One region of the Pseudoalteromonas sp. BZB3 genome, then DNA from elsewhere that is predicted to be linked to it. Evidence: predicted binding sites of a transcription regulator. Region 1 holds the regulator's gene; each other region holds the start of a gene.
The links. Region 1 encodes sigma-54, which starts transcription at its own class of promoters, with help from an activator protein. Its sites were predicted from a motif close to GTTGGCACGNNNNTNGNNT; they were not measured.
Positions count from the first base shown of each region.

Region 1 (3,288 bases):
GAAAACAAGCAGCTTTTAGTCGCAACAGGCAAACCAGCTCGTTTTATCGAAAAGCAACCGGATGGCACAGTATTAAGCGCCAGCGCAGAAGAAGTTAGGTATGACGTTGCCAATAGACTACTTACCATCAAAGGCAAAGCTGAAATAAGCCTGGGAGGTCAAAGTACAAAAGCTGAAGCGATTATTTATGACATCGAGAAGCAACTGATCAGTGCTGAGCGAAACGAACAAAATCAGCAACGTGTTCACACGGTATTGATACCAGAGAAAAAAGCATCAAAGTCTAACCCTGAACAAGGTCAATGAGCATGAGTGTGTTAACTGCCACAGCCCTAGCAAAAAGCTACAAAGGCCGCCAAGTCGTAAAAAATGTCAGCCTAAGTGTGGAAGCCGGAAGCATTGTTGGTCTTCTCGGTCCTAATGGCGCAGGTAAAACCACCAGTTTTTACATGATCGTTGGTCTTGTGCCTAGCGATAAAGGCAAAGTCACAATAGATGATGAAGATATCACTTTGCTACCTATGCACAGTAGAGCACGCATGGGCATTGGTTATCTGCCTCAAGAGTCCTCAATCTTCAGAAAGTTGACTGTTTATCAAAACTTAATGGCTATTTTAGAGACCCGTAAAGACCTCAATAAAGTACAAAGAGAGCAAACTTTAGACGACTTACTGGATGAGTTTAATATTCAACATATTCGGGACAGTCAGGGCATGGCTTTATCAGGTGGTGAGCGTCGCCGAGTTGAAATTGCTCGCGCTTTAGCCGCAAACCCTAAATTTATTCTTTTAGACGAGCCTTTTGCTGGCGTTGATCCGATTTCGGTGTTAGATATAAAGAAAATTGTTGAGCATTTAAAAAACCGCGGCATTGGTGTCCTCATTACAGATCACAATGTAAGAGAAACCCTTGATGTTTGTGAGAAAGCTTATATTGTTTCACATGGTGAATTAATCGCGTCAGGTACGCCTGAGTCAGTTTTAGCTGATCAAACCGTAAGAGACGTCTACCTAGGTGAACAATTCCGTCTATAGTTAAAGCAAGACATAATCCAAATAACAAAAAGGATTGTTAGAAATACATGAGGCAATCGCTACAGCTGCGCATGGGGCAGCAACTAACCATGACACCACAATTGCAACAAGCAATTCGCTTGCTGCAATTGAGCACACTTGATCTACAGCAAGAGATCCAAGAAGCGCTGGATAGCAACCCTTTACTCGAAGTAGATGAGTCGGAATTAGAGCCAAGTACTGATGGCAATGATTCAGACAAAGCGACCAAAGACACTGACTCTAGCGAGCAACTCTCTAATTCTACTGATGATGGTCACGGTGATGAACCGACCAGCGATTACGAACTCGATAGCGATGCAGCACTGAGTAAAGACACTGTCAGTGACGATCTCGCGATGGATGTGACATGGGACGAGTACATGAGTGCAGCACCGAGCACCAGTAGCGGCCCTATGCCTGAAGACGAAACGGTTTATCAGGGTGAGACCACTGAAACATTACACGAATATTTAATGTGGCAATTAGAACTCACGCCATTCAGCCCAACCGATAAAGCCATTGCCGTTGCCATTGTTGAAGCCGTTGATGACGCAGGCTTACTTACCGTCAGTACCGAAGAACTCTTAGAAAGCATCAATGAAGGTAATGACGAAGAATTAATTGAACTCGATGAAGTTGAGGCTGTATTAAAGCGTATTCAACTCTTTGACCCTATCGGTATTGCGGCTCGATCATTACAAGAATGCTTATGTATTCAACTTAACCAGTTTGAGGCTGATACGCCATTCATTAGCGAAACAAAAATGGTGTTAAGCGAGCATATTGATCTACTTGCTAGCCGTGATTACCGCACTATCATGAAAAAGACCAAGCTCAAAGAGCCTGAGTTAAAAGAAGTGATGACACTCATTCACAGCCTTAATCCTAAACCTGCCGCCAGCATTATTCGTGAAGAATCTGAGTATGTTATTCCTGATGTGTCGGTGAAAAAAGTAAAAGGTCGCTGGGTTGTTGAGCTAAACCCTGAATGTATGCCTAAAATTAGGGTTAATGATCATTATGCGGCAATGTCACGCTCAGTAAAATCAAGCACTGACAGCCAATTCATTCGCTCTCACCTACAAGAAGCAAAATGGTTTATTAAGAGCTTAGAAAGCCGTAATGACACTTTAATGAAAGTTACCAATTGCATTGTGCAACAACAACAGGCATTCTTTGAACATGGACCTGAGGCAATGAAGCCTATGGTTTTGAATGATGTTGCTGAGATGGTCGAGATGCACGAGTCTACCATTTCTCGTGTCACCACTCAGAAGTACATGCATACACCCCGTGGCATTTTTGAGTTGAAGTACTTCTTCTCAAGTCACGTAAGCACTGAAAACGGAGGTGAATGCTCATCGACTGCGATTAGAGCATTGATCAAAAAGCTAATTGCTGCAGAAAATACAGCTAAGCCATTGAGCGACAGCAAAATTGCAGATATATTGGCAGAACAGGGAATCAAAGTGGCACGTCGTACAATTGCAAAATACCGCGAGTCACTCTCTATTCCACCGTCAAATCAGCGTAAGAGCTTGATTTAAGACGTAAACCAAGAGAAGGAAAATGCTTATGCAACTAAATTTAACTGGTCGTCACGTAGAAATTACAGATTCATTAAGAGACTATGTAAACACGAAGTTTGCAAAGCTAGAAAGGCATTTTGATCACATTAATAACGTTCACGTGATCTTAGATGTTGAGAAGCTGGTACAAAAAGCCGAAGCTACCGTTCATTTAAATGGCGGTGAAATTTTCGCTTCAGATGAACACTCTGATATGTACGCAGCCATTGATAAACTCGTTGATAAACTCGATCGCCAAGTTATCAAACACAAAGAGAAATTAACTCGACACTAACCATGAAACTTAGCTCGATTATCAACAAGGACTGCAGTAAAGCTGCGGTCCTTTTTAATAGCAAAAAACGTGCGCTAGAGTACATCAGTGAATTAGCGAGCCAACACCTTCCAGAGCATAACGCCCACGAAATATTAGATGCATTCCTAACGCGGGAAAAACTAGGTAGCACAGGCATAGGCAAAGGTATTGCTATTCCTCATGGCCGCCTTACAGGCATTGATACTATTTTTGCCATTTTAGTGACTAATCAAAACGGTATTGATTTTGACGCAATAGATAACCGACCTGTCGATATTCTCTTGGCAATGCTTGTACCTGAAGGTAATAATGCAGAACATCTAAAGACCTTAGCTGAAATTGCTGATAA
Region 1 covers NZ_JBECOS010000001.1:389,009-392,296, forward strand. Annotated here, with positions in the region: gene lptA (lipopolysaccharide transport periplasmic protein LptA) at 1-306, shown strand, start outside; gene lptB (LPS export ABC transporter ATP-binding protein) at 309-1,034, shown strand; gene ABMY35_RS01685 (RNA polymerase factor sigma-54) at 1,082-2,602, shown strand; gene hpf (ribosome hibernation promoting factor) at 2,631-2,918, shown strand; gene ptsN (PTS IIA-like nitrogen regulatory protein PtsN) at 2,921-3,288, shown strand, end outside.

Region 2 (3,288 bases), on a different contig from region 1:
TTGGCTTTTTCGCTGGGGGCAAATAAAGATTTGCCTTGCGTGAACGCTGTGATTTTTTGCGGCGTTGTTTTAAGTTTTAAGCTGAGCTGCTCGATGGCGGCAGATTCACTCACGCTGCTATCGAAGCCGGCAAATACAACACGGTATTTGTCAGTCATGGAAACATCCTTAAATTCGCTAATGCTTTGAGTATACCCAAATTTTAAAGACATGCGAATGAAGGAGGGGCTTTATCATGGCCTTATAAGTAAGATATAAGGCCATGGAATAAGTTTTTAGTACTTAGCTGACTTGCCTGTAGGTAGGGCGTTTTGAATAAATTCACGTAAGTCTTGATTTGATTGCTCTAAATCAGCACGACGTAAATACATCATATGACCTGAGCGATAACCTTTAAAGCTTAAACGGTCACGCATTTTTGCACTCGGGTCGAGTTGCCACATCGTATATTTTGCATCGAAATAATTGGTTGCACCGTCATAGTATCCTGCTTGCACTAATACATTAAGGTAAGGGTTTTGCGCCATAGCTAAACGTAGTTGCTCACCGGTGTTGTTGTTTGTCCGATCCCATGGATGCACTGAACCAAACATATTGTATTTAATATCGGTTTTGTAGTTTAACTCTTCACGTAGATAGTAATTAATAGCTGGCGTGAAAGAGTGTAGCCATGAGGTTAGCTCAGGCCAGTAGTCAGGGCGGCTGCCTGCATCGCGTTTATCAATACCTAAATAACGAGAATCTAAGCGGCCAAGTGTTTGCCCTCTGTCTCTTAGCAGCTCTTTCCAAAAAGCGCTGGTCGGAATATCTAAATTGTTCTGAGCGACAAAGGTTTCTGATAAACCACTGAACTTAGCAACTTGTTTAATTGTTTGTTGCTTTTCAGCATCGCTGATAAATGCACCTTTTGCCAATGCTGGTAGGTATTGGTTAATAGTGTAAGTTTCAACTTCGCCTAATACATCTAATAAGTCTTTATTTTGTAGCTCTGGCGCTAAAGCTTTGTGATACCAAGCCGCCGCCGCATAGTAAGGTAAGCGATTTGCAGCTTTTACAGGGCCTTGGCGTTTAATGCCAATGTCGGTAGGTGAAACCAATACTACGCCATTTAAGTACATCCATTGGCTATTTTGTAGTTCATGAGCAAGACCTGACACACGAGTTGTGCCATAGCTTTCACCAATTAAGAACTTAGGTGATAAAAAGCGGTTGTTGCGATTCACAAAAGTGTTTAGCCATTCGGCGAGATATTTGATATCTGCATTTACACCAAAGAAACGCTTTTTCTGCTCAGCTTTACTAGGCATTTTTCCATCTTTGTTTGGTAAAACTCGCGAATAGCCTGTATTCACAGGGTTTACGAAAACAATGTCAGCGACGTCTAAAACTGAGTAAGGGTTAGTTTGTACACCGTACGGTTGAACTGGGTAGCCTTCAGTATCGATATTTAAAGTTTTAGGGCCTGTGTAAGCAATATGCATCCATACTGACGCAGAACCAGGGCCACCATTGAATGAGATTAGTAGTGGGCGCTTACTTAAATCTTTAACATCGCTTTTCTTGTAGTAGGTGTAATGCAAAGAGGCGATCGGGTGACCTTCTTCATCCCAAACAGGCTGAGTGCCTGTGGTCGCAGTGTAATTAATTCTCTCACCCAGAATTTTAGTTTTATGTTTTGTGACAACTTGATTGTCTATGTCGATTTGACGGCTATGTTCACTTGCACTGACCGCATGGCTGATCAGCAATGCAGCACTGATGATGATGGTTTTTAGTTTCATTACTTACTCCTCTATTGAGATTAATAATGTTCAGCATTTTGCCAATATGCAAAGAATATGAGTCAAATTAAAGGTTCCTTAGGATAGATGCGTAGATCGTTTAAAAAAGACGCACCAACACAGTTCAAGTTGAATGTTTATGCACTTAACTGGTGCAATTTATTTGATTTTTAATGTTCTCAAATTGTTAACTTTATGTATTTTTTAAAGTTTTAATTTTGGTATAGAGCTTGATTATTCATTGCCAACATAACGCATCACAATGTCGAAGGGGGCAATATGAAAATGATCAGCGCTATCATCAAGCCATTCAAACTTGATGAAGTCAGAGAAGCATTATCGGAGCTAGGTGTAGAAGGTATGACAGTTGTTGACGTAAAGGGTTTTGGTCGCCAACGCGGTCACACTGAGCTTTACCGAGGTGCTGAATATCAAGTTGATTTTATTCCAAAAATCAAAGTTGAAATCGCAACACAAAGCGAAAACGCAGAGCGTATTGTTAACACCTTAAGTGAAGTCGCTCGCACCGGAAAAATCGGTGACGGTAAGATTTTTGTGTATGACCTAGACCAAATTGTACGTATCCGTACTGGTGAATTCGACGAAGAAGCGATTTAGGAGCAATAACAATGGAAAACAGCATCATAGAACTCAAGTTCTCTTTAAATACTTTTTACTTTCTGATCTCTGGCGTATTGGTTATGTGGATGGCAGCGGGTTTTGCCATGCTTGAAGCGGGTTTAGTTCGCTCAAAAAACACCACTGAAATTCTAACAAAAAACATCGCGCTCTATGCCATTGCTTGTACTATGTTCTTGCTGGTGGGTTACAACATTATGTACGTCGATAATACAGCCGGTGGCATAGTACCAAATTTTGGTGCGCTTATTGGAAGTGCCGCAGATGATGCAACTCATGCATTAGAAGCTGATTTCTTCTTCCAAGTTGTATTTGTAGCAACGGCAATGTCAATCGTATCGGGTGCAGTCGCTGAGCGAATGAAACTTTGGGCTTTTTTGGCATTCACCGTCGTTTTAACTGGTTTAATTTACCCAATAGAAGGCTTCTGGACTTGGGGCGGCGGCTTCTTATCTGAAATGGGCTTTGTAGATTTTGCAGGTTCTGCGATTGTTCATGGTGCAGGTGCAGCAGCGGCGTTAGCGGGTGTATTACTGCTAGGAGCTCGTAAAGGTAAATATGGTAAGAACGGTGAAGTTTATCCAATTCCAGGTTCAAATATGCCACTTGCAACACTAGGTACATTTATCTTATGGATGGGTTGGTTTGGTTTTAACGGTGGTTCGCAATTATTCATTGCAGATAAAGCAAATGCAGTTGCTGTGAGTCAAATTTTAGTGAATACCAATGCTGCGGCAGCAGCAGGTGCGATATCAGCACTACTAGTATGTAAATTACTTTGGGGCAAAGCAGACTTAACTATGATTTTAAATGGTGCATTAGCTGGCCTAGTTGTGATCACTGCTGAACCGGCTTCGCCATCACCGAC
Region 2 covers NZ_JBECOS010000008.1:153,004-156,291, forward strand. Annotated here, with positions in the region: gene ABMY35_RS06390 (hypothetical protein) at 1-158, opposite strand, end outside; gene ABMY35_RS06395 (carboxypeptidase) at 276-1,781, opposite strand; gene ABMY35_RS06400 (P-II family nitrogen regulator) at 2,061-2,399, shown strand; gene ABMY35_RS06405 (ammonium transporter) at 2,411-3,288, shown strand, end outside.
Region 2: a site for sigma-54 is predicted at 1,999-2,017, ahead of ABMY35_RS06400 (P-II family nitrogen regulator). Genes of this name have one in related genera too.

Region 3 (3,288 bases), on a different contig from region 1:
AGTTTAAACTGCTGTTAGCAGAACCAAAAGTGATAGGCTTCTTTGTGGAACTGAAGTTAAAGCTGCGAGTTGCAGTTTATCAACCTTTGAGGATAATTAGGGCCTTTTTACGTAATCAACAAACTCTTAATGCTCGATAGATAGGGTTTTGAAAGGAATTTTAAGGTAAATTTGGCGCAAAAAAATAGCCAGTAAAAACTAGCTATTTTCCAATGAATATTTAGTTGCAGTAGTTGTCTACAAACGTTAAGTCATTAATGTGTTCAGGTGCATCCATCACATAGGTTGCAACCGCTGTCTGAGGATTTACACTGTAAATTTTTGCGTTTTCTCCTGACACACGACCTGATACGTATAGAGCACCGCTGTCAGAAATTGCCAAACCAGATGCCCAATTAATTCCGTGATGGCCGATTAATGTCAGCGCCATAGTACTGTCATCAATCGTGTAAAGAGACTTGCCAGTTAACACATAAAGCGTGTTGTTATCTGCAGAATAGGCAACATCACCGTGTGAGAATGTGTCACCAGAATAGCGCATTTTACCTAAAACCGTTTTCTCGCCAGTTTGTAGATCGTAGTCGTACATATATGTTTTGCTGGTTGCACGTAAAGACTGACCGTCAGCGGTAACTGCAGAGCGATAAATAGGCCATGAAGTAGCATCTGCTTCAGCGGTTTGAGTACCTGTTTCTAAATCTAAAGACCAAAGCTTAGATGCTTTAGTTTTTGAATCTAATTGTTCCATGAAATATAGCTTGCCGTTGTGGCTAGCAATGTTAGATGCTGTGTTTTGTGCGCCAGCAACAACACTGTACGTTTTAGATTCAAGATCGAATTTGTATACGTATCCTGTTTCTAGGTCGCCATAATTATTAATACCGAAAATACCTGTGTGGCATGCTTGCTTTTTAGTCACACTTACATTGTCGATGAATGCGCCAAGGCTATCGTTCTTGCCTGTACCAACAAAACGCAACTCAGATGAATCAGAGTCAGCAGTTACAGTGACGTTAAATGACTGCCAACCGCGAGTTGTAGAATTAAGGCTTAGTACAGTTTGACCATTCCATTTAACTTCAGCTTTGTTTGTTGAACTATTACCTTGTATACGAGGAGAGTAATAAAAAGAAACTTCGTAGCTTTGACCAGCTTCAGTGGTAATATTTTGATATACACTGTGGTTAGCAGTTGAGTCTAACTCAATGTACTGATTGCCGTCTTGCGCATTAATGATGCCCAGTCTTGAAGTTTGAATTTCAAAACGTGCGCCTTCACGCTCCCATCCGTTAACTGAATTCAACAATGTCCATTTAGAATTGATCACATTTTCTTCAAACGAGCCGTTTGTAACTAAATTGTCAGCCATTGCAAATTGCGTTGCAAAAAGCGTCGACATTGCTAATAAAGATAACTTCATATAGTTGTTCTCCAAGTTTAAAAACTGCTTACAACAAACTTTGAAAGCGAAATTAATCCTATTGTCGTATTTTACGTAGGTTTCGTCAACAATTAATAAACAATTAAGTCAATAATTCGTTTTTTGCAGTAATTTAATATTCCAAATGCTTATACAAGCAAAGCAAATGCCAGTTAGTAGTTTTTTGATTTTAATTTATAAGGGAAGAGGTTTTTGAAAGTCGTTTTGGCACAAAGAGTCTACTTTGTGCCAAAACGATTAAATCTACATTGATTCCAACGCGCGTTCTAATGCATCAATTCTAGAATTACAAAATGCATTTTCACCAAGTTTTTCGTTAATTTGAAAACGATGTAGTTGATCAGATGTTTCTGAGTTTGGCGAGAAGATAAAGACTTTACAGTCTGCATCTAATGCATCAGTAATCGCATTTTCAAGCGCTAGACTCACAGTTACATCAAGCATTGGCACATCACTTAAGTCTAAAACCATGGCTTTGTATTTACTTATATCGCGATGTTGACGTGCAATGGCTTTAGAGACACTGAATATCATGGGACCCGATAAGTAAAAATAGAGCAGTTGACCGTTCGCTTGTTCAAATAATGCTTGTTCTGATTTATTCATAGGAACATCGTCATCAGAGTCACTAATGGCTTTAACTTGCTCTGATTGTACACGGCTAAGTCGCTCTATCACCATGATATTTGAGATAAAGACACCTAAGCCTACAGCGGCAATGAGATCTACAAATACAGTGAGTAACATTACACCATACATAATTGCCATTTGAGATATGCTTAATTTATGCGCTCTTTGAATAAAGCTCCAATCAAGAATGTTGATACCAACATATACGGCAATACCCGCTAAAACAGCCAATGGAATTGGTTCTGTTAAGCCTCCGGCTACAAATACAACTGCCATTAAAATAAGCGCTCGGAAAATACCAGCCAATGGTGAACGTGCACCGACTTGAATATTTACCACTGTGCCCATGGTCGCACCTGCACCAGGTAATGCACCGAATAAGCCGGAGATAATATTTGCAACACCTTGTCCTCTCAACTCTTTATCAGAATCGTGCTCAGTTCGAGTTAAGCTGTCGCCTATAACGGCAGTTAATAGGGTGTCAATACAACCCAGAGTCCCGAGCACTAAGGCGTCGATTACCATTGATTGAAATTGATCGGCAGTAAAAGTCGGGATAACGATAGAAGGTAGGCCATTTGGTATCTCACCAATCCTACGAATGCTATCAGTATCAAAAATGACTACTGAAACTAAGGTCACTGCAACGAGTGCGACTAATTGAGCTGGCACATATTGGCGATATTTCTTAGGGAAATAAAACAATATTGCTAATGTGGCCGCACCTAATAACAACTCTGAAAACTGAATATTTAATAGAAGTTCAGGGAGCTGACCTAAAGTACCTGTTACACCACCTGCGGGAGCTTGGTGGCCTAATAAAGGTGCAAGCTGTAATATGATGAGGATAACACCAATACCTGACATAAACCCCGAGATAACAGAGTAGGGCATTAGTGTTACGTATTTACCGAGCTTTAAGGTACCTAGTAACACTTGAAAAGCACCGGCCATCATCACTACTGTGAAGCCCATAGCCAGGCCCGATTCAGGATATTTAGCCATCATTGCGGTCAAAACTGCGGTCATAATAACCGTCATTGGACCAGTTGGCTCAGAAATCAGGGAAGTAGAACCACCAAATAAGGCAGCGAAAAGACCGACTAAAATTGCACCCCACATACCTGCTTCAGCACCGGCTCCTGAAGCAACACCAAACGCGAGGGCAAGCGGGAGAGATATTATGGCAGTGGTCACACCACCAAATAAATCGCCCT
Region 3 covers NZ_JBECOS010000015.1:114,464-117,751, reverse strand. Annotated here, with positions in the region: gene ABMY35_RS17340 (DUF642 domain-containing protein) at 221-1,420, opposite strand; gene ABMY35_RS17335 (SulP family inorganic anion transporter) at 1,685-3,288, opposite strand, start outside.
Region 3: a site for sigma-54 is predicted at 1,576-1,594, ahead of ABMY35_RS17340 (DUF642 domain-containing protein). Genes of this name have one in related genera too.